DNA from 4 places in the Mesorhizobium sp. M0816 genome. Region 1 is predicted to be linked to each of the others. Evidence: predicted binding sites of a transcription regulator. Region 1 holds the regulator's gene; each other region holds the start of a gene.

What was found. Region 1 encodes LexA, which represses DNA repair genes until DNA is damaged. Its sites were predicted from a motif close to TGTTCNNNNTGTGTTCNG; they were not measured.
Region 2: a site for LexA is predicted at 3,271-3,288, ahead of NKI17_RS19855 (ImuA family protein). Genes of this name have one in related genera too.
Region 3: a site for LexA is predicted at 1,395-1,412, ahead of NKI17_RS17890 (ATP-dependent helicase). Genes of this name have one in related genera too.
Region 4: a site for LexA is predicted at 2,369-2,386, ahead of NKI17_RS14565 (helicase-related protein). Genes of this name have one in related genera too.

What each region holds. Positions count from the first base shown of each region.
Region 1 is NZ_JAMYOT010000021.1:88,983-93,587, forward strand. Features, by position in the region: gene kynU (kynureninase) at 1-725, opposite strand, end outside; gene lexA (transcriptional repressor LexA) at 1,173-1,907, shown strand; gene NKI17_RS26830 (ComEC/Rec2 family competence protein) at 1,901-4,366, opposite strand; gene gltX (glutamate--tRNA ligase) at 4,463-4,605, shown strand, end outside.
Region 2 is NZ_JAMYOT010000012.1:57,835-62,439, forward strand. Features, by position in the region: gene NKI17_RS19830 (LysR family transcriptional regulator) at 1-271, opposite strand, end outside; gene NKI17_RS19835 (SDR family oxidoreductase) at 378-1,247, shown strand; gene NKI17_RS19840 (SRPBCC family protein) at 1,285-1,758, shown strand; gene NKI17_RS19845 (NAD(P)-dependent oxidoreductase) at 1,829-2,497, shown strand; partial or broken gene NKI17_RS19850 (hypothetical protein) at 2,802-3,169, opposite strand; gene NKI17_RS19855 (ImuA family protein) at 3,320-4,078, shown strand; gene NKI17_RS19860 (Y-family DNA polymerase) at 3,993-4,605, shown strand, end outside.
Region 3 is NZ_JAMYOT010000010.1:139,734-144,338, forward strand. Features, by position in the region: gene NKI17_RS17885 (glucose/quinate/shikimate family membrane-bound PQQ-dependent dehydrogenase) at 1-1,201, opposite strand, end outside; gene NKI17_RS17890 (ATP-dependent helicase) at 1,454-4,177, shown strand; gene NKI17_RS17895 (ABC transporter permease) at 4,187-4,605, opposite strand, start outside.
Region 4 is NZ_JAMYOT010000008.1:116,907-121,511, reverse strand. Features, by position in the region: gene NKI17_RS14565 (helicase-related protein) at 1-2,201, opposite strand, end outside; gene phbB (acetoacetyl-CoA reductase) at 2,933-3,658, opposite strand; gene NKI17_RS14555 (acetyl-CoA C-acetyltransferase) at 3,753-4,605, opposite strand, start outside.

The DNA of each region.
Region 1 (4,605 bases):
TCAGCCGCATAGATGAAGGCAGGCGCGCCCGGGCCGCCATTCAGATATTTGTAGGTGCAGCCAACGGCAAAATCGGCGTTTGCCTTGTCGAGTTCGACTGGCATCGCGCCGGCGGTGTGGCAGAGATCCCAGACGATCATCGCCCCGGCTTCCTGAGCCCTGCGCGTCAGCGCCGGCATGTCGCGCAGTTCGCCCGACTTATAGTTGACGTGGTTGACCAGCACCACGGCGGTGCGTTCGTCGATCAGCTCTTCGATGGTCGGCGCGTCGACCCCCGAGAGGCGCAGCAGCGTATCTTTTCGCGTCGAAACCACACCCTCGGCCATGTAGAGGTCCGTCGGAAAACTATCGCCCTCGGCGACGATGACCTGCCGCTCCGGTCGCATGGCCATGGCGGCGTGCAGCAGCTTGTAGATGTTGACCGATGTCGTGTCGCAGACCACCGTCTGGCCGGCCGCGGCACCGATCAGGCGCCCGAGCTGGTCGCCAAGTTCAAGCGGCATGTTGAACCAGCCGGCCGTGTTCCATGCGCGGATGAGATCATGCGACCATTCTTCGGTCGCGGCCTTGTGCAGTTCATCGAAAGCGGCACGTGAAGCAGCTCCTAGCGAATTGCCGTCGAGATAGATCACTCCTTGCGGCAACACAAAGCGGTCGCGCATCGCGCGCAACGGATCCGCGGCATCCATCGCCTTTATGGCCACGAGATCGGGAATTCCTGTCATGATTTGTCTGCTCCCCCAAGATCCAACGCAACGCCGGACACGCATCGACTGTTCTTCCATTACCTGGTTGCGCGCAGCAAGGCTCCACCGGCGAGAAGCAGCCTGACCAGGCGGTGGAAACCGGGACTTAACCCGAGGTTGGCGTTTTGAATTCGTTTCGTTCACGGTGCATTGACCAAACCGCACAGTCGATACGGGTTCAATTCCGTGCCTTTTGCCGACCGACGGCCGATGCCAGTGCCGCCTTCTAGGAGGCCAGAAGGGCGCAAACGAAAGCAGAATCAAGGCGATGAGGCTCGCGGCGGTGAAAATGCGGTACGCCGGTAGGGGACGTCGTTTGTTTCCCGAGCCTTAACGCATTCATTAAACTTTAAACAGTTGCGGAACACAACTGGAACAGATAGTGTTTGTTCTGGGTTTGTTTTTCTGATTCTGTTGGGGGTCGCTATGCTGACACGCAAACAACACGAACTGCTTATGTTCATCCACGAAAGGTTGAAGGAAAGCGGTATCCCGCCTTCATTCGACGAGATGAAGGAAGCGCTCGATCTGGCTTCCAAATCCGGAATCCACCGGCTGATTACGGCGCTGGAGGAGCGCGGCTTCATTCGCCGTTTGCCCAACCGGGCCCGTGCGCTGGAGGTGCTACGCCTGCCTGACTCGATCGCCCCCGGCCTCAATGCGGCACGCAAGTTCTCGCCGAGTGTCATCCAGGGCAGCCTTGGGCAAGGCGCCCCTCGGCAGGGCAAGCCGACATCGTCGCGTGTCCCTGCAGCCGGCAATGACGACGATGTCGTCGCCGCCGTTTCGATCCCGGTAATGGGCCGCATCGCGGCCGGTGTGCCGATCGATGCCATCCAGCACCAGACGCATTCGATTTCGGTGCCGCCGGATATGATCATGGGCGGCGAGCATTATGCGCTCGAGGTCAAAGGCGATTCGATGATCGAGGCTGGCATTTTCGACGGCGACACGGTGATCATCCGCAATGCCGATACGGCGAGCCCCGGTGAGATCGTGGTGGCACTGGTCGACGAGGAGGAAGCGACGCTGAAGCGGTTCCGCCGCAAGGGCGCCTCGATCGCCCTGGAAGCCGCCAATCCGGCCTACGAGACGCGCATCTTCGGACCAGACAGGGTCAAGGTGCAGGGCAAGCTCGTCGGACTGATCCGCCGCTACTGAGCTCCGCCCTTGGCGCCGGCTTTGGGGTTGTCGGCCCTGCGGTATGGCGGCAGGCCCCGTGCCGCGCGTGAAAATTTCCGCTGCACGTGCCAGGGCCGGTATGATTTTTCGACGGCGAAGCGGATCTCGGCGCGTGTTGCCGCTTGTGGATCGAAATAGACGGCGGCACTTCCCGCGCGCGCCAGTTGCCGTTTGGTGACGACGAGGACCAGCCGGTCGTAGTAGCAGGGGTTATGGGCGGTGGCGTCGTCGATGACGATCAAGCTGGCAAAGGCGCAGGCTGGCCGCGCAGTATCGCGGTCCTTGGCTTGCGCGATGATCGCGCCGGATGGATGCCTGGCAAGGCAGAGGCCGTCCGTGCAAATGAACGGCATGCCCGGCGGTAGGTCGGCCGGATCGGCAATGTCGAATTGCGGGTCGTTCTTTCCAGGCGTTTCCGGCGCGACGATGGCCTCTGATGTGAGCGCGCGTTTCCAGTTGTCGATGGTGAACTCATTCGGGCGTGCCCGGTTGACCGCGAGTTCACCGCTGCCGATCGGCAGCGCGACCAGCCGCGCGTCCTCCGAGACCAATACGTCGGGTATGCGTGTCTGCGTTGTCGTCAGCAAGCCGGCGAGCGCAAAAGGAAGTGCCGCCAGCCGCAACCAGGTCGTCGCCATGCTGGCAATGACGAGGGCGATCGTCACCAGAAGGACGGATCTCAGCGAAATCAGCCCGACCGCATCGATCGGCGAGCGCTCCGAGATCCACCCGGACAGGGCGATCATCGCCGTCAGCCCCTTGCCCATGACATAGAGGAAAGGGCCATCCGCACCGAACGGCATCGCCAGCGCGCTGAGAACGGCGAAGGGCATGACGACCAGTGAGACGATGGGCATGATGGCCAGATTGGCGAACAGGCTGAGCGGCGCCACGCGCTGGAAATGCCATATGGCGAAAAGCGCCGTGGCGCTCCCTGCAATGATCGAGGTCATCGCCAGACCGCACATGCCCAACAGGACCTTTCGAGTGGCAAAGCGTAGCGGCGACCGCCGCGGTGGCGGCGTGGTGGCCCTGCCGGCGCGGTAATCGGACCAGCCTGCATAGGCGCCGACAAGGGCCGCCGTCGCGGCGAAGGACATCTGGAAACTCGGACCGACCACCTCGTGCGGCGACACCAGGATGACCGCGATGGCCGAGATCGCCAGGTTGCGCATGGTGAGCGCGGCCCGGTCGAACAGCACGGCGATAAGCATCACCGCCAGCATGATGAAGCTGCGTTCGGCCGCAACGACAATGCCGGAAAAGACGAGGTAGGCCGCAATCGAAAAAAGCGCGGCGGCCGCGGCATATTTCTTGACCGGCCGTCGCGATGAGAAATCGGGAAACAGCGCAAAGGCACCCCGCAGCAGCGCCATGATGGTGCCGGCGACCAACGCCATATGCAGCCCCGAGATGGAGATGATGTGGTAGATGCCGGTGCGCCGCATCGCTTCGTTGATCTCCTCGGGAATGCCGGCGCGCACGCCGACGATCAGCGCAGCAGCAATCTCGCCCTCGGCACCGCCGATGCGGCTGCGGATATGGTCGGCGATCGATTCGCGCGCGTCTTCGATCGCGGAAGAAAGCTGCGCGGCAAGCGGCATGCTGCCCGACGACACGACTTTCGGATTGCCGAGAAAAAAGCCGCTGCCGCCGATACCGGCGAAATAGCTGTCGAAGGAGAAATCATAGCTGTCGGGCCGCACCGGGCCGGTCGGCGGCAGCAGCCGCACATAGCCGGTGATCTCGGAACCGGCGGTCAGCTCAGCCGGTATCTTCATCGCCGAAACGCGGACCCGTTCCGGCATGTAGCGCAGTGTCGGCCTGGCCGTTGAGATCACATCGATTGTCAGCCTGATGCGGCCGCTCGCCATGGGCTCGTACGATACGACGCGACCCGTCAGCCGCGTCGAGATTTCGGAGCCGAGCATATGCGTTCCGACACGCCATGTCTCGAACTTGGCGGCAAGTACGCCAAGCGCGCAGAGCAGCGCCACCATGAAGCACAGGCGCGTCCTGGGCCATGACCGCGAGACGACGGCACAAAGGGCCGCGAGGAGCGCGATTGCGATCGGCTGTGGAAAGGCCGGCTCCACCGACAGCCCGAAATATACGACCACCCCGCATGCGAGGAACACCGGCACCAGCAGGAAGGCGATGCCGCGGTCGAGTTCCAGGCCGGCTGCCGAGGTTACGCTGTTGCGGATACGGGACGGTGACGGGAGGCGGAAACGCCTAGGCAGGCGTACGATGGGCTCGCCCGCGGGCACGAGAACCGTTGCTGGGTCGCTGGCCGGCAGCGACGGAGCATCGAAGCGCGGAGCGGGTAGCAATGCCGGTGCCGGCAGGACAGGCGGGGGTGCGGCAAACAGCAAGCGTTCGCTGACGCCGCTGCCAACGTCCTCGCCCTCGCCCGCACCACGGCCTCGCACAGCCATCGGGTCTGCCCCTTGCGCCCTCGACCTCCTATGCTACATGAACGCGCAACGCGCGAAAGTCCGCAAACCCACTTCCTTCGCCCGCCTGAGAGTTCCATGCCCGATAAGGTCGTCACCCGTTTTGCCCCCTCGCCCACCGGCTATCTGCACATTGGCGGCGCGCGCACGGCGCTGTTCAACTGGCTGTATGCCAAGCACACAGGCGGCACGATGCTGCTGCGCATCGAGGACACCGACCG
Region 2 (4,605 bases), on a different contig from region 1:
CGCGCGGCTTGTCCCCGCCCGCCGCGATCGTGGCCGCCGTTTCGTCGAGCTCCGTCAGCAGAGAGGCTGTCCGCTCATGAAGGGCGCGTCCTTCCTCGGTGAGTTTGAGGTTGCGCGCGCCACGTTCAAAGAGCCGAAGTTGAAGGGCAGCCTCCAGTTCCGTAACCCGTCGGGACAAGGTCGCTTTGGGACGGCCGGACGCCCGCGACGCTTTGCCGAAGCCACCGTGACGCGCGACAAGGTTGAAATCGGCAAGGGCGACGAGATCCATAATCGTTCCACCTGTGAGACGAAGTGTCCAAGTTAACAGCCTATTGGTTTAAGAATGAACCAGCCATATTCCGGGTGTCAAGCAATACCAACCCGGAGAAAATCCCATGACCATTCTCGTTACCGGCGCCACCGGCACTATCGGCGGCCAAGTCATCCATCACCTCGTCGAACGCGGCGCTGATGTCCGCGCTCTCGTCCGCGACCCCTCCAAGGCCAATTTCCCGGCAGGTGTTGCCGTCGTCAAAGGTGACTTCCTGGACGTCGACTCCCTACGTACCGCCTTCGACGGTGTCTCGACGCTCTTCCTGCTGAACGCTGTCGCACCAGACGAGTTCACCCAGGCTTTGATCGCCCTCAACGTCGCCCGCTCGGCTGGCGTCGAACGGATCGTCTACCTGTCAGTCATTCACCCGGACGTCTACGTGAACGTGCCGCACTTCGCCGGCAAGTTCGGCGTCGAGCGGATGATCGAGCAGATGGGCTTTCACGCTACCATCCTGCGTCCGGCCTACTTCATCCAGAACGATCTGACGATCAAGGACGTCATCGCTGGCTACCGCGTTTACCCGATGCCCGTCGGCGACAAGGGGCTTGCCATGATCGACGTTCGCGATATCGCGGAGGTTGCTGCCCTTGAGCTGCTGCGCCGCGAACAGGCCGCACAGCCGCTCCCGATCACTCGCATCAACCTGGTCGGTCCCGATACCCTTACCGGAGCGGATATCGCCGCGATCTGGTCGGACGTGCTCGCTCGCCAGATCAACTATGGCGGCGGCGATACGGCTGCCTTCGAGCAGAACCTCAAGCAGTTCATGCCGCCATGGATGGCCTACGACATGCGCATGATGGGCGAGCGATTTTTGACCGATGGCATGCTGCCCGAGGGCAGTGATGTCGAGCGCCTGACGACGCTTCTTGGACGTCCGCTCCGCTCCTACCGCGACTTTGCTTCGGAAACCGCTGCCTCTGCCTGAGGCAATCAGCCACAATTTCAAACAAAGGACCATCAACATGATCTATTCGACCGCAACCGTCCCGGTGCATCCGGAAGGCGAAACAAAGCTCACCCGGGAGCAAGTATGGAAGGGTTTGGAACTGAAGGCGCGCGACGCGCGCCTGTTCCTCCCGCCGGGTCTCTGCACCCGCTGCGATGTCGTGGAGGAAAGTGATACCCACTTCGTGCGCGAAGCCACCATCGCCGGCTCTGACATCAGGGAGATCATCACCCTCGAGCCGCAGAGCAAGGTCACCTTCTTCCAGGCGACCGGCCCACGCGAAGGGGCCATTATCAATGAGCTTTTCGAGGACGAAGCCGGCGCACTGCAGCTGAAGTTCTACTGCTACCTCGGCCTGCGCGGCAAGGAGGCTGATGGCCCAGAGGAACAGGCCGAGCAGACGCAGTTCGACAGCGACAAGGGCTACAAGTCGGCCCTGCTGTCGACGCTGAAGCGGACCCGCGAACTGCTCGCAGAGGGCCGCCTCTGATTATCACCAGCATCCAAACCAACAGGGCGGCCTCCTGAGGGCGCGCCAGGCTTTCAAGAGGACCAAAATCATGACCACACCCGTCCCTGAAACACGTTTCGCCGCCGTACCGAATATCCTGGTGCTCGGTGCCACCGGGCCGACCGGCCGCCATATCGTCAGCCAGGCCGTAAGCCGTGGCTACGATGTCACCCTCCTGGTGCGCTCGCCGGAAAAGGCCGCAAACATGAAGGGAGTGAAGATCGTCGTTGGAGACGCCCGTGACGAGAAGGTGTTGCGCCAGGCCGTCAAGGGTCGCGATGCCGTGATTAGCGCGCTCGGCACACCCGCAAGCCCATTTCGCGAAGTCACCCTTCTTTCGACCGCGACCCGAGCGCTTGTCAGCGCCATGAAAGCGGAACACGTCTCGCGTCTCGTCGCCATCACCGGTATGGGCGCGGGCGACAGCGCAGGGCACGACGGTTTCCTCTTCGACAAGCTGATCTTCCCTCTGCTCCTGCGCAAGGTTTACGCCGACAAGAATCGTCAGGAGGCAATCATCAAGGGCAGCGATCTGGATTGGACTATTGTCCGTCCTTCAGTTCTCAACAACAAGCCTGCACGCACCACGATCCAGACGCTCACGAACTTGAACCAGTTCCGCGGAGGCTCCATTTCGCGCGAAAACGTTGCGGCCTTCGTGCTGGATCAAGTCGCCACGGATCGGTGGCTACATAAGTTGCCGTTGATCACCGGGTAGGGTTGGCTTGAACGGCCTATCAAAGCGAAAACCGCCAGCGCGACGATTGCGGTCAAACGAGCCGCGAACGCATAGCTGCCCTGCACAAAAATTAAGTGCAGCGTGATTCGTGCATACAGACTTCAGTTGATGCACATGGCGGCTTCCTCCCAGTTCCGCCGCAGCAGCTGTTCCCCTCTAGAGGTCCATCACCTTCACACGTTATGGGCCGCGGTTTGCCGTCGGCCCTTTTTTCTTTTTCAGACCCAGGTCGCAATGGCGTTGCGGACGCTGAAGGAAGGCGGGGCAAAGCCCCGCGATCGTCCTATTCGAAGGCTGCCATTTGGACCGTTGCGGCCTTTGGTCGACCGAGTTTGCAGGCTGCTCGACCGGGCGAGCGTAGGGCTTCCAGGTTTCGCCTGTGATGTCCTCGTAAGCCGAGACGGCACCTTCGGCTGCCATGCGAAGCACGTGGGCCTGCAGGCCCATGTCGGCTGCGAACTCGCGCCTGCGTTGGGCGCGATTATCGAAGCCTACCGGGCCGTCCAGGTCCTCGTCTCTGGTGTCGTTGGAGAGTTTCGTGGTCAGATCACGGGCCTCGGTGACCGCGCGGCTGTAGAATTGCCCGGCGCCGTAGGCGGAGCCGACGAACGACCCGACGATGCGCTGCATGTGGATCTGCATGGCCTTTTCCAAAAATGGAACTCGCATTTTGCATTGAAGATGTGGCCCGAGCATCGAATGCCTCCTTCCGCAGGGGCACGACATCATCCCGGTTGACTCTCAGCCACGACGAGAACAAATGTAGAACACATCACAGGCTTTCCGCGTTTCAAGGGTCAGATGAGTGTATCGGCGCCCCCTGCTGCCATTTCCGAGCTTCGAGAACGCATTGCGCGTCTCGAAGGCGGAAACGCGCGCGCTCGCACCGTTTTGCCGTTTGGAGTGACCGCAATCGACAGGGTTTTGCCGGGAGGGGGACTGGCTTTTGGCGGTCTGCACGAGGTCGCAGGCGGAGGGAATGGCGCTGTCGATGGCGCGGCCGCGGCACTCTTCGCTGCCGGTATTGCCGCACGCACTGTCGGCAAGGTGCTGTGGTGCGTTACCCGGCCCGATCTGTTCGCGCCGGCGATCGAACAGGCCGGCCTGCCTCCGGGAAGGGTGATCTATGTCGAAGCCGGCGACGAGAAATCCGTTCTCGCCTGCTTCGAAGAGGGTCTTCGTGGCGGTTTTGGCGCTGTCGTTGCCGAGATAGCCCGGCTGTCGATGACGGCCTCACGGCGCCTGCAGCTTGCCGCCGAAAGCTCCGGCGCCATCGGCATCGCCATTCGCCGCTGGCGGCGACAGACTGAAGCAACCGATTTTGGTCAGCCGACCGCCGCCGAGACACGCTGGCGGGTGTCGGTCCTGCCGTCGACGCCATTGCCTGTTCAGGGGGTCGGGCGAGCGCGTTGGCAACTCGAACTGATCCGATGTCGTGCAGGAGAGAGCGCAGATTTCATAGTGGAGGCATGCGATGCCAAGGGTCGTATCGCTCTTCCTTCCGATGTGGCCGACAGACCGCTTCAGAAGGAAATCGGGCGACGCCGCGCCTCCGCCTGAGACGCCGCTCGTCCTCATCGGCCGAAACGGGCGCCGCCGTGTCGTGCTTGCCGCTGATGCTGCAGCACACGCAGCAGGCCTGCGCATCGGCATTCCGGCGAGCAAGGCGCAGGCGCTGGTCCCGGGCCTGATCGTCCATGATGCCGAGCCCGATGCCGACGCCATGGCGCTCGAGCGGTTGGCGCTGTGGGCTCTGCGCCGCTACGCGCCGATCGTCGCTGCCGATGCGCCGGACGGCATTGTGATCGATACGACCGGCGCCGACCATCTGCACGGCGGCGAGGCGGCAATGCTCACCGATATGGTGGAGCGACTTGGCGGCTCCGGTCTATCCGCGCGTGCCGCGGTCGCTGATACCTGGGGTGCAGCCCACGCGCAGGCGCGCTTCGGCACGCGGCGGAGGCTTGTAGTTCCACCCGATGCCATTGCACAAGCGATCCTGCCACTGCCGATCGCGGCGCTTCGCTTACCCGCCGTGACGATCGATGGCCTGCGACGGCTCGGCTTCGAGACAATCGCTGATCTTG
Region 3 (4,605 bases), on a different contig from region 1:
GCCCGAGCTTCTCGTCGACGCTCGCCGTCGACCACATGTTGGGTGAGTTGTTGGTGTAGGTCTGGTCCGGCGGCAGCGGCGTCGTCTGATCCGGATTGCCGGAATCCCAATTCCACAACAGCGCGCCGGTGTCGGCATCGTAGGCACGGATGACCCCGGACGGCTCCTGCGTCGAATAATTGTCGTTGACCGCGCCGCCGACGATGATCTTGTTGGCGACGATCAGCGGCGCCGAGGTCGAATAATAATAGCCCGGCTTCGGATATGGCATGTTGGCGAGCAGGTTCAGCGTGCCGCCTTCGGCGAAAGTCGGGCAGACCTGGCCATTCGCCGCATCGAGCGCGATCAGCCGGGCGTCGGATGTCGGCAGGTAGATGCGTGTGGCGCAGGGCTGGCCGGCGGCGACCTTGGCATCGGCATAATAGGACACGCCGCGGCAGGTCTGGTGCTGGCGGTCCTTGTTGAGCTTGACCTGCGGATCGAAGCGCCATTTCTCCTTACCGCTCGCGGCATCGATGGCGATGGCGAAATTATGCGGCGTGCAGATGTAGAGCGTGTCGGCGATTTTTAGCGGCGTCACCTGATAGGTCGTCTCGCCGATGTCGTCGGGCCCTTTCACGTCGCCGGTGCGATAGGTCCAGGCCGGCTGCAGATTGGCAACGTTTTCGGCGGTGATCTGGTCGAGCGGCGAATAGCGCTGGCCATATTGCGTGCGGCCGTAATAGTGCCATTCGCCAGCCGGCACGTTGCCGCCGAGATCGGCCGTCGGCGTCACCTTGTCGGTGTTGAGTTCACCCGTAATATCCTTTGGATCGGTCGTCATCGAATAACCGGCGACGGCAAGCGATGCCAGCACGGCGAGGATCAGCGGCGCGCGTCCGTCGGGACCGGTAAGCCCGCGCCGCGCCCATGGTGTCAATAGCCACAGCGCGACAAGCACGATGATGCCGCCGCGCGGGCCGAGCTCCCACCAGTCGAAGCCGATCTCCCAGACCGCCCAGGCGAGCGTGCCGAGCACGATCGCCGCGTAGAGCCACAGCGCCGTGGATCTGCGCCTGTAGAGCAGCCAGGCCGCGACAAGGAAAGCTAGACCGACGATGACGTAATACCAGCTGCCCCCCAGCGTCACGAGCCAGATGCCGCCGCCGCCAACCGCCAGGCCGATGAGGAAAAGGATCAGGGAGGTGATGACCACAGCCAAGACGGTGCTCCTTCGACTGGTGCGCTCCGCGACGCGTCCATGGGCAACCCCGCATTGCGTTCCTGCCCCCACGCAACTTTCTCCGGCCCGCCTCCCCTGTCAAGCAAGCTCGGCGTTTTACGGCGCCGGCCCATCGCAAGCCCGGCGTTTTGGTTAGCGGACCCATTCAGATTGTGAGTCTACCGACTGGACAGAGAACAAAACGGAGACACTTCTGGCCTTTCGCTGCCGAATCACTACATTCGGGGGGAGATGTCCGGCTTTTCGGAAGACATGCCCTTTTTTGACGAACCGAACGCGCGGCCCGTGGCCCCGTCGGGCATTGCCGCGCGCGCCATGGCTGCCCGCAGCAACCAGAACAACGCGCCCGATTATCTCAACGGCCTCAACCCCGAGCAGCGGCTGGCGGTGGAAACCACCGAAGGCCCGGTGCTGGTGCTGGCCGGCGCCGGCACCGGCAAAACGCGCGTCCTGACCACCCGCATCGCCCACATCCTTGCCACCGGCAAGGCTTTCCCCTCGCAGATCCTCGCCGTCACCTTCACCAACAAGGCGGCGCGCGAGATGAAGCAGCGCATCGGCCTGTTGATCGGCGAAGGCAATGTCGAGGGCATGCCGTGGCTCGGCACCTTCCACTCGATTGGAGTGAAGCTGCTGCGCAGACATGCCGAGCTGGCCGGGCTCAAATCCGACTTCACCATTCTCGACACCGACGACGTGGTGCGCCTGATCAAGCAGCTTATCCAGGCCGAAGGGCTGGACGACAAGCGCTGGCCGGCCAAGCAGTTCGCCCAGATGATCGACGGCTGGAAGAACAAGGGCCTTGGCCCCGCCGACATCCCCGAGGGCGATGCCCGTGCCTTCGCCAACGGCAAGGGCCGCGAGCTCTACAAGGCCTACCAGGAGCGCCTGAAAACGCTGAACGCTTGCGACTTCGGCGATCTCCTGTGCCACCCGATCCGCATCTTCCGCGCCAATCCGGACGTGCTGAAGGAATACCACAAGCGCTTCCGCTACATCCTCGTTGACGAGTATCAGGACACCAACACCGCCCAGTACATGTGGCTGCGGCTGCTGGCGCAGCGGCCGCAATCCTCCCCCCTTGAGGGGGAGGTGCCCGCGAAGCGGGCGGAGGGGGTCGCCGCAGAAGGCACCGCTAGAGCGTCGAGCACTGCCGCCGGTAGGTCGAGCACTGCCGCACGGACCCCACCCGACCGGGCTTCGCCCGGCCACCCTCCCCTCAAGGGGGAGGGAAGTCCGCGCCTGTCCACCGTAAATATCTGCTGCGTCGGCGACGACGACCAGTCGATCTATGGCTGGCGCGGCGCCGAGGTCGACAACATCCTGCGCTTCGACAAGGATTTCCCCGGCGCCACCATCATAAGGCTGGAGCGCAATTATCGCTCCACTGCGCACATCCTCGGCACGGCGTCCCACCTGATCGCCCACAATGAGGGCCGCTTCGGCAAGACGCTGTTCACCGAAAAGATCGCCGAGGACGACGAGAAGGTGCATGTCCATGCCGCCTGGGATTCCGAAGAGGAGGCCCGCGCCGTCGGCGAGACCATCGAGGCCTATCAGCGCCAGAAGCACAATCTCAACGACATGGCGATCCTCGTCCGCGCGTCCTTCCAGATGCGCGAATTCGAGGACCGCTTCGTCACGCTCGGCCTCAACTACCGCGTCATCGGCGGCCCGCGCTTCTACGAGCGCCTCGAAATCCGCGATGCGCTGGCCTTTTTCCGCGTCGTCGCGCAAGGCGCCGACGACCTCGCCTTCGAGCGCATCGTCAACGTGCCGAAGCGCGGCTTGGGCGAGGCCACCATCCGCCAGATCCACGACACCGCACGCGCGCTGCGCATCCCGATGCTGGAGGCGGCGGCAAAACTCGCCGAGAGCGACGAGCTGAAGCCGAAGCCGCGCGCCGCGCTGCGCGAGGTATCGGCCAATTTCGAGCGCTGGCAGAAGGCGCTGGAAACCACGCCGCACACCGAGCTCGCCGAGACCATTCTGGAGGAGAGCGGCTACACCGACATGTGGAAGAACGACCGTTCGATCGAAGCGCCCGGCCGGCTCGAGAACTTAAAAGAACTGATCCGCTCCATGGAGGAGTACGAATCGCTGCGTTCTTTCCTCGAACATGTCGCGCTGGTGATGGACGCCGAGCAGAATGCCGAGCTCGACGCCGTCAACATCATGACGCTGCATTCGGCCAAGGGCCTCGAATTCGAAACCGTGTTCCTGCCCGGCTGGGAAGAAGGCCTGTTCCCGCACCAACGCTCGCTCGACGAGGGCGGCCGCTCCGGGCTCGAGGAGGAACGCCGCCTCGCCTATGTCGGCCTGACCCGCGCCAAGAAGAACCTGCACATCTGGTTCGTCTCCAACCGCCGCATCCACGGCCTCTGGCAATCGACCATCCCGTCGCGCTTCCTCGACGAGCTGCCGGAAGCCCATGTCGAAGTTTCCGAGAGCGGCAACTCCTACGGCGGCTACGGCAATGCCTATGGCGGCGCCTCGTTCGCCTCCGGTCGCGGCGGCCAAGGGGCAGGCAGGCAGAATCCTTATGGGGCGTCGCGCTTCGACAACATTGGCGGCAATTCCGGCGCCGAGAAATCCGGCGCTTTCTCCAGCACCTATGCGACGCCGGGCTGGCAGCGCGCCCAAGCCAACCGCACCGAGGCCACCGACCGCAATTGGGGCACCCGCTCCGGCCACCAGGTCGAGCGCATCGGCTATGGCGAAACCGACTCCGGCTACGGCGCCGGCCGCACCTCGGTCAAGGGCCGCACCATCGACGGCGAGCTGGTCGCCAAATCCGTCGCCGACACGCCATCCCCCTTCAGCGTCGGCGACCGCGTCTTCCACCAGAAATTCGGCAACGGCAACATCTCGGCCATCGAAGGCAACAAGCTGACCATCGACTTCGACAAAGCCGGCCAGAAACGCGTGCTGGACGGATTTGTTACTGGGGTTTGAAATCGCCCCTCATCGATACCGCGCCTGGTTCCATTTATGGCCGAGCAGCGACAGGATGATGATCAGGCCGTTGAAGAACTGGACGTAGAAGCCGCTCAGGCCTGCCGCGACGACGCCAGTCTGGATGAAAGAGACCGTGACCGCGCCGATCGCGCCGCCGACGACGGTGCCGATTCCGCCCCAGGTCGGGGTGCCGCCGACGAACACCGATGCCAGCACCGGCAGGAGATAGCCGTCGCCGGCGGTCGGCCACCAGGTGAAGTTGATCATCACCGAGAACGTGCCGGCGATTGCCGCGCCGATGCCGACGAAGACGAACACTTTCACCCGCACGCGCTTGACGTCGATACCCATCTGCTGGGCGCTGTCGGGATTGTCGCCGACCACCTTGACCTGCGCGCCGAAGCGATGGCGGTTGTAGAGCAGCG
Region 4 (4,605 bases), on a different contig from region 1:
AAGGTCGGATCGATGACCACCGAGGTGCGGCCGGAGGCCAGTGCGTGAACGACATCGCCGAAGCCGGGCTTGTTCTTGCCGTCGTTTCTCAGCGCCCACAGCAGCGTTATCAGCCCCGCCGGCGCCGGTTTGATCAGCGCCGGCACGAAGACATGGTAGGCGCCGAAGCGCACTCCGAGACGGCGAAGCGCCGCGCGGCCTTCCTGGTCGAGGGATTTCATCTCGTCGGCGATGTCGCGACGGTTGATGAGGCCGAAATGCTCGACGAGCTGGAAAGCAATGCCGCGGCCGATGCCGGTGATCTGCTCCGCATTCTTGAGGTCGACCAGCGGCTTCAGCAGGGATTCGATCTGGAAGTTGACGAAGCGCTCGGCGCGCGCCGCAACCTTGTCGCGTGCCGGGCCGGTGAGTTGCTCGTCGGCGAGCAGAACGAGACGCGGCTTCAAAGCGTCTTCGCCGGCAACCAGCGTGCCGATCGGCGCGCCGATCCAGCGCAGCGTGCCATCCGAACCCAGCGCAATGTCGCCATTGGCAGAGGCGCCGAACCGCTCGGCCCGCGCTTCGAACTCGGCGGCAAGCGCCTTCTGCGCCGCCGCCCGCACCGCCTTGGCATCCTCGCCGCCGGCGCTCTGGTCGGCGGTGAAGCGGAAACCCTGCAGCTCGCCGACGTGATGGCCTTCGACGAGGACGGTTCCGGTTGGGCTGATTTCGGCTTCAGGCATCGTGTTTTCTCTAAGGCGCCGCATGAGGACGGAAGTCCTGCGGTCTACAAAACGTTTCGTCAACCGCTCATGCAGCGCATCCGACAATCTGTCTTCGATTTCGCGCGTCTTTTCCTGCCAGTGTGCCCGATCGGCCAGCCAGCCGGGCCGGTTGGAGACGAAGGTCCATGTGCGGATCTGGGCAATCCTGTGCGACAGCGTGTCGATGTCGCCTTCAGTGGTGTCGGCACGGCGCACCTGCTCGGCCATGTAGTTCTCGTCGACATGGCCGTGCCTGGCAAGGTCCATGTAGATGGAGGCGATCAAGTCGGCGTGCTGGGCCGGCGCGATCTTCCTGTAGTCGGGCAGCGCGCAGGCTTCCCACAGCAGCGCCACGCGTCTGGCATCGGTGGTGAGTGCCCGGACGTCCTCGTCGCGCGACAGATGCTCGAGCGCCTGCGCGTCTACTGCCGGCAGTGCGCGCGTCAGGCCTTCTACCGGGGCGTTGGTCTCAATCGAGCGCTTCAGCGCATCGAGGCTGGCGAAATCGAAATGCGCGGTACGCCACTGCAGCACTTTCACCGGATCGAAATCATGCGCCTCGATCTTGTTGACCAGTTCATCATCCAGCGGATCGACCTGGCCGGTGACGCCGAAGGTGCCGTCGCGCAGATGCCGGCCGGCGCGGCCGGCAATCTGGCCGAGCTCGGCCGCCGTCAGGTTGCGGTACTGGTAACCGTCGAATTTGCGATTCTGGGCGAAGGCAACGTGGTCGAGGTCGAGGTTGAGGCCCATGCCGATGGCGTCGGTGGCGACGAGGTAGTCGACGTCGCCCGACTGGAACAGCGCCACCTGGGCGTTGCGGGTGCGCGGGCTGAGTGCGCCGAGCACGACGGCGGCACCGCCCTGCTGGCGGCGGATCAGCTCGGCGATGGCATAGACCTCGTCGGCCGAGAAGGCGACGATCGCGGTGCGCCGCGGCAGGCGGGTCAGCTTCTTCGAGCCGACATAGGCAAGATGCGACAGGCGTGGTCGCGTCACTACCGACACGCCCCGCAGCAGGCGCTGCAGAATGCCGTGCATGGTGGCGGCGCCGAGCAGCAGCGTCTCCTGGCGGCCGCGCAGATGCAGGATGCGATCGGTGAAGATGTGTCCGCGTTCGAGATCGCCGGCGAGCTGGACCTCGTCGATGGCAACGAAGGCGGCGTCGGTCTCGCGCGGCATCGCTTCCACGGTGCAGACCGAGTATTTCGCGCCCGCCGGCTGGATCTTTTCCTCGCCGGTGATGAGCGCCACCTTATGGGCGCCGACCTTCTCGCAGACGCGCGTATAGACCTCGCGGGCAAGCAGCCTGAGCGGCAGGCCGATGACGCCGCTTTCGTGCGCCACCATGCGCTCGATCGCGAGATGGGTCTTGCCGGTATTGGTCGGGCCGAGCACGGCCGTCACGTCTCGACCCGACAGGATCAGCGGTTCAGTGTGTTTCGGATAGATGTTCATCGGCCTGGAAATAAGGCTCTCTGCCTCGCATTGTCGGGAGCGCGCCCATATTGGCCGCGTATGACAGGCGACACATAGGGATTTCGGGCGCGAAGCGAAAGCGGAATATGCCGAGGGCAGGCCGATTGGTTGGTTCGAAGCCAGAAAATCTGTTCCCGATTAACAGTTGGAACGAGTCTGGAACGAATCAGCGACGAATCACTGACTCGCGCTGATTCAGGGTTTGTTCACGGCTACATCTGGGTTTTCTGTCGGCGAGTCTCACCACATGCTGAATCACGGAAACTGGCCCGATTTATGCAAGTGGCATCCAAGCGAGCACTGCGGTTAACCTTTGCCGGTGAATGGTCGTGGCTGGCCAATCTGCTTCGCACAACATTATGAAATTATTGATGTTTCCTAACGCGCTTCAATCATTTCGAGGGTGTTTTCAGCTCTCGCCGTTAACGTTCCGCTCAAAGCCGGAACGAATCGGCGACGAATCAGAGATAGCCGAAGTTTCTTGGTTTGTTCACCGCTGCATGTTGTGTTGTGAACAGCTTTTCCACCGAGAATCCACAGGCTGCCGGGCGGTTTTTGCATAGGCTGCGCAGCGGCCGTTAACCTTTGCGTGCCGGATTGGGGCAGCGTGCCGCATCGAGATCTTGCAACGGGAAGACCGCTATAGAAACGGGCCGTTTTGCAGGCCCGTTCGTCCAAGCGCGTATCTGTCTCAACGTAAAGATAAACGATCAGGCGATGTACTGGCCGCCATTGGCTGATATGGTCGAGCCGGTGATGAAACCGGCATCGTCGGAAGCGAGGAAGACGACGCAGCGCGCGATTTCCTCCGGCTCGCCGAGACGGCCGACCGGGATGTGCGGGATGACGCGCTCGTTGAGGACCTTCTCGTCCATTGCCTTGACCATCTCGGTGGCGATGTAGCCAGGGCAAATGACGTTGACGGTGATGCCGGCGCGCGCGCCTTCCTGGGCCAGTGCCTTGGTGAAGCCGATATCGCCGGCCTTCGAGGCCGAATAATTGACCTGGCCGACCTGGCCTTTCTGGCCGTTGATCGAGGAGATGGTGATGATGCGACCGAACTTGCGGTCGCGCATGCCGCCCCACAACGGATGCGTCATGTTGAAGACGCCGGAAAGGTTGGTGTCGAGGACCTCTTTCCATTGCTCGCGCGTCATCTTGTGGAACATCGCGTCACGAGTGATGCCGGCATTGTTGACCAGCACCGAGACGGGACCGAGATCGGCTTCGATCTGTTTGATGCCGGCGGCGCAGGCCTCGTAGTCGGCGACGGACCATTTATAGACCGGGATGCCGGTCGCGGCCTTGAACTTTGCCGCCGCTTCTTCATTGCCGGCGTAGTTTGCGGCGACCGAATAGCCGGCGCTTTTCAAGGCGACCGATATCGCCGCGCCGATGCCGCGCGACCCGCCTGTGACGATTGCAACCTTTGTCATGCGTTTCCCTCCCAGAGTGAATGGTGAATGGGGAATGGGGAATGATTATTGCGTAAGCCCTCCGATCTTCCATTCACCATTCACAATTTGCCATTCATCCCATTGCTTCCACGCACATGGCAACACCCATGCCGCCGCCGATGCACAGCGTGGCAAGGCCTTTCCTGGCACTTCTGCGGCGCATCTCGTAGACCAGCGTGTTGAAGATGCGGGCGCCCGAGGCGCCGACCGGATGGCCGATGGCGATGGCGCCGCCATTGACGTTGACGATGGCCGGATCCCAGCCCATGTCCTTGTTGACGGCGCAGGCCTGCGCGGCAAAGGCCTCGTTGGCTTCGACCAGATCGAGGTCGCCAACCGACCAGCCGGCCTTGGCCAGCGCCTTGCGCGAGGAGGGGATCGGTCCCGTCCCCATGATCTGCGGGTCGACACCGGCGGTCGCCCAGGAAACGATACGCACCAGCGGTGTGATGCCGCGCCTTGCGGCTTCCGCTTCGGTCATCAGCACCACGGCGGCGGCGCCGTCGTTGATGCCGGAAGCATTGGCAGCAGTCACCGTGCCTTCCTTGTCGAAGGCGGGCTTGAGCTTGGTCATGGCATCGATTGTCGCGCCGTGGCGGATGTATTCATCCTGGTCGACTACGGTGTCGCCCTTCCTGCCCTTGACTGTAAAGGCAACGATCTCGTCCTTGAATTTCCCGGCTTTCTGCGCGGCCTCGGCCTTGTTCTGGGAAGCCAGTGCGAACTGGTCCTGGTCGTCGCGGGTGATCTGGAACTGGCGGGCGACGTTCTCAGCGGTGTTGCCCATATGATAGCCATAGAAGGCATCGGTCAGGCCGTCCTTGATCATGGTGTCGATCAGCTTGAAATCGCCCATCTTGACGCCACCGCGCAGATGTTGCGCATGCGGAGCCATTGACATCGATTCCTGGCCGCCGGCAACGATG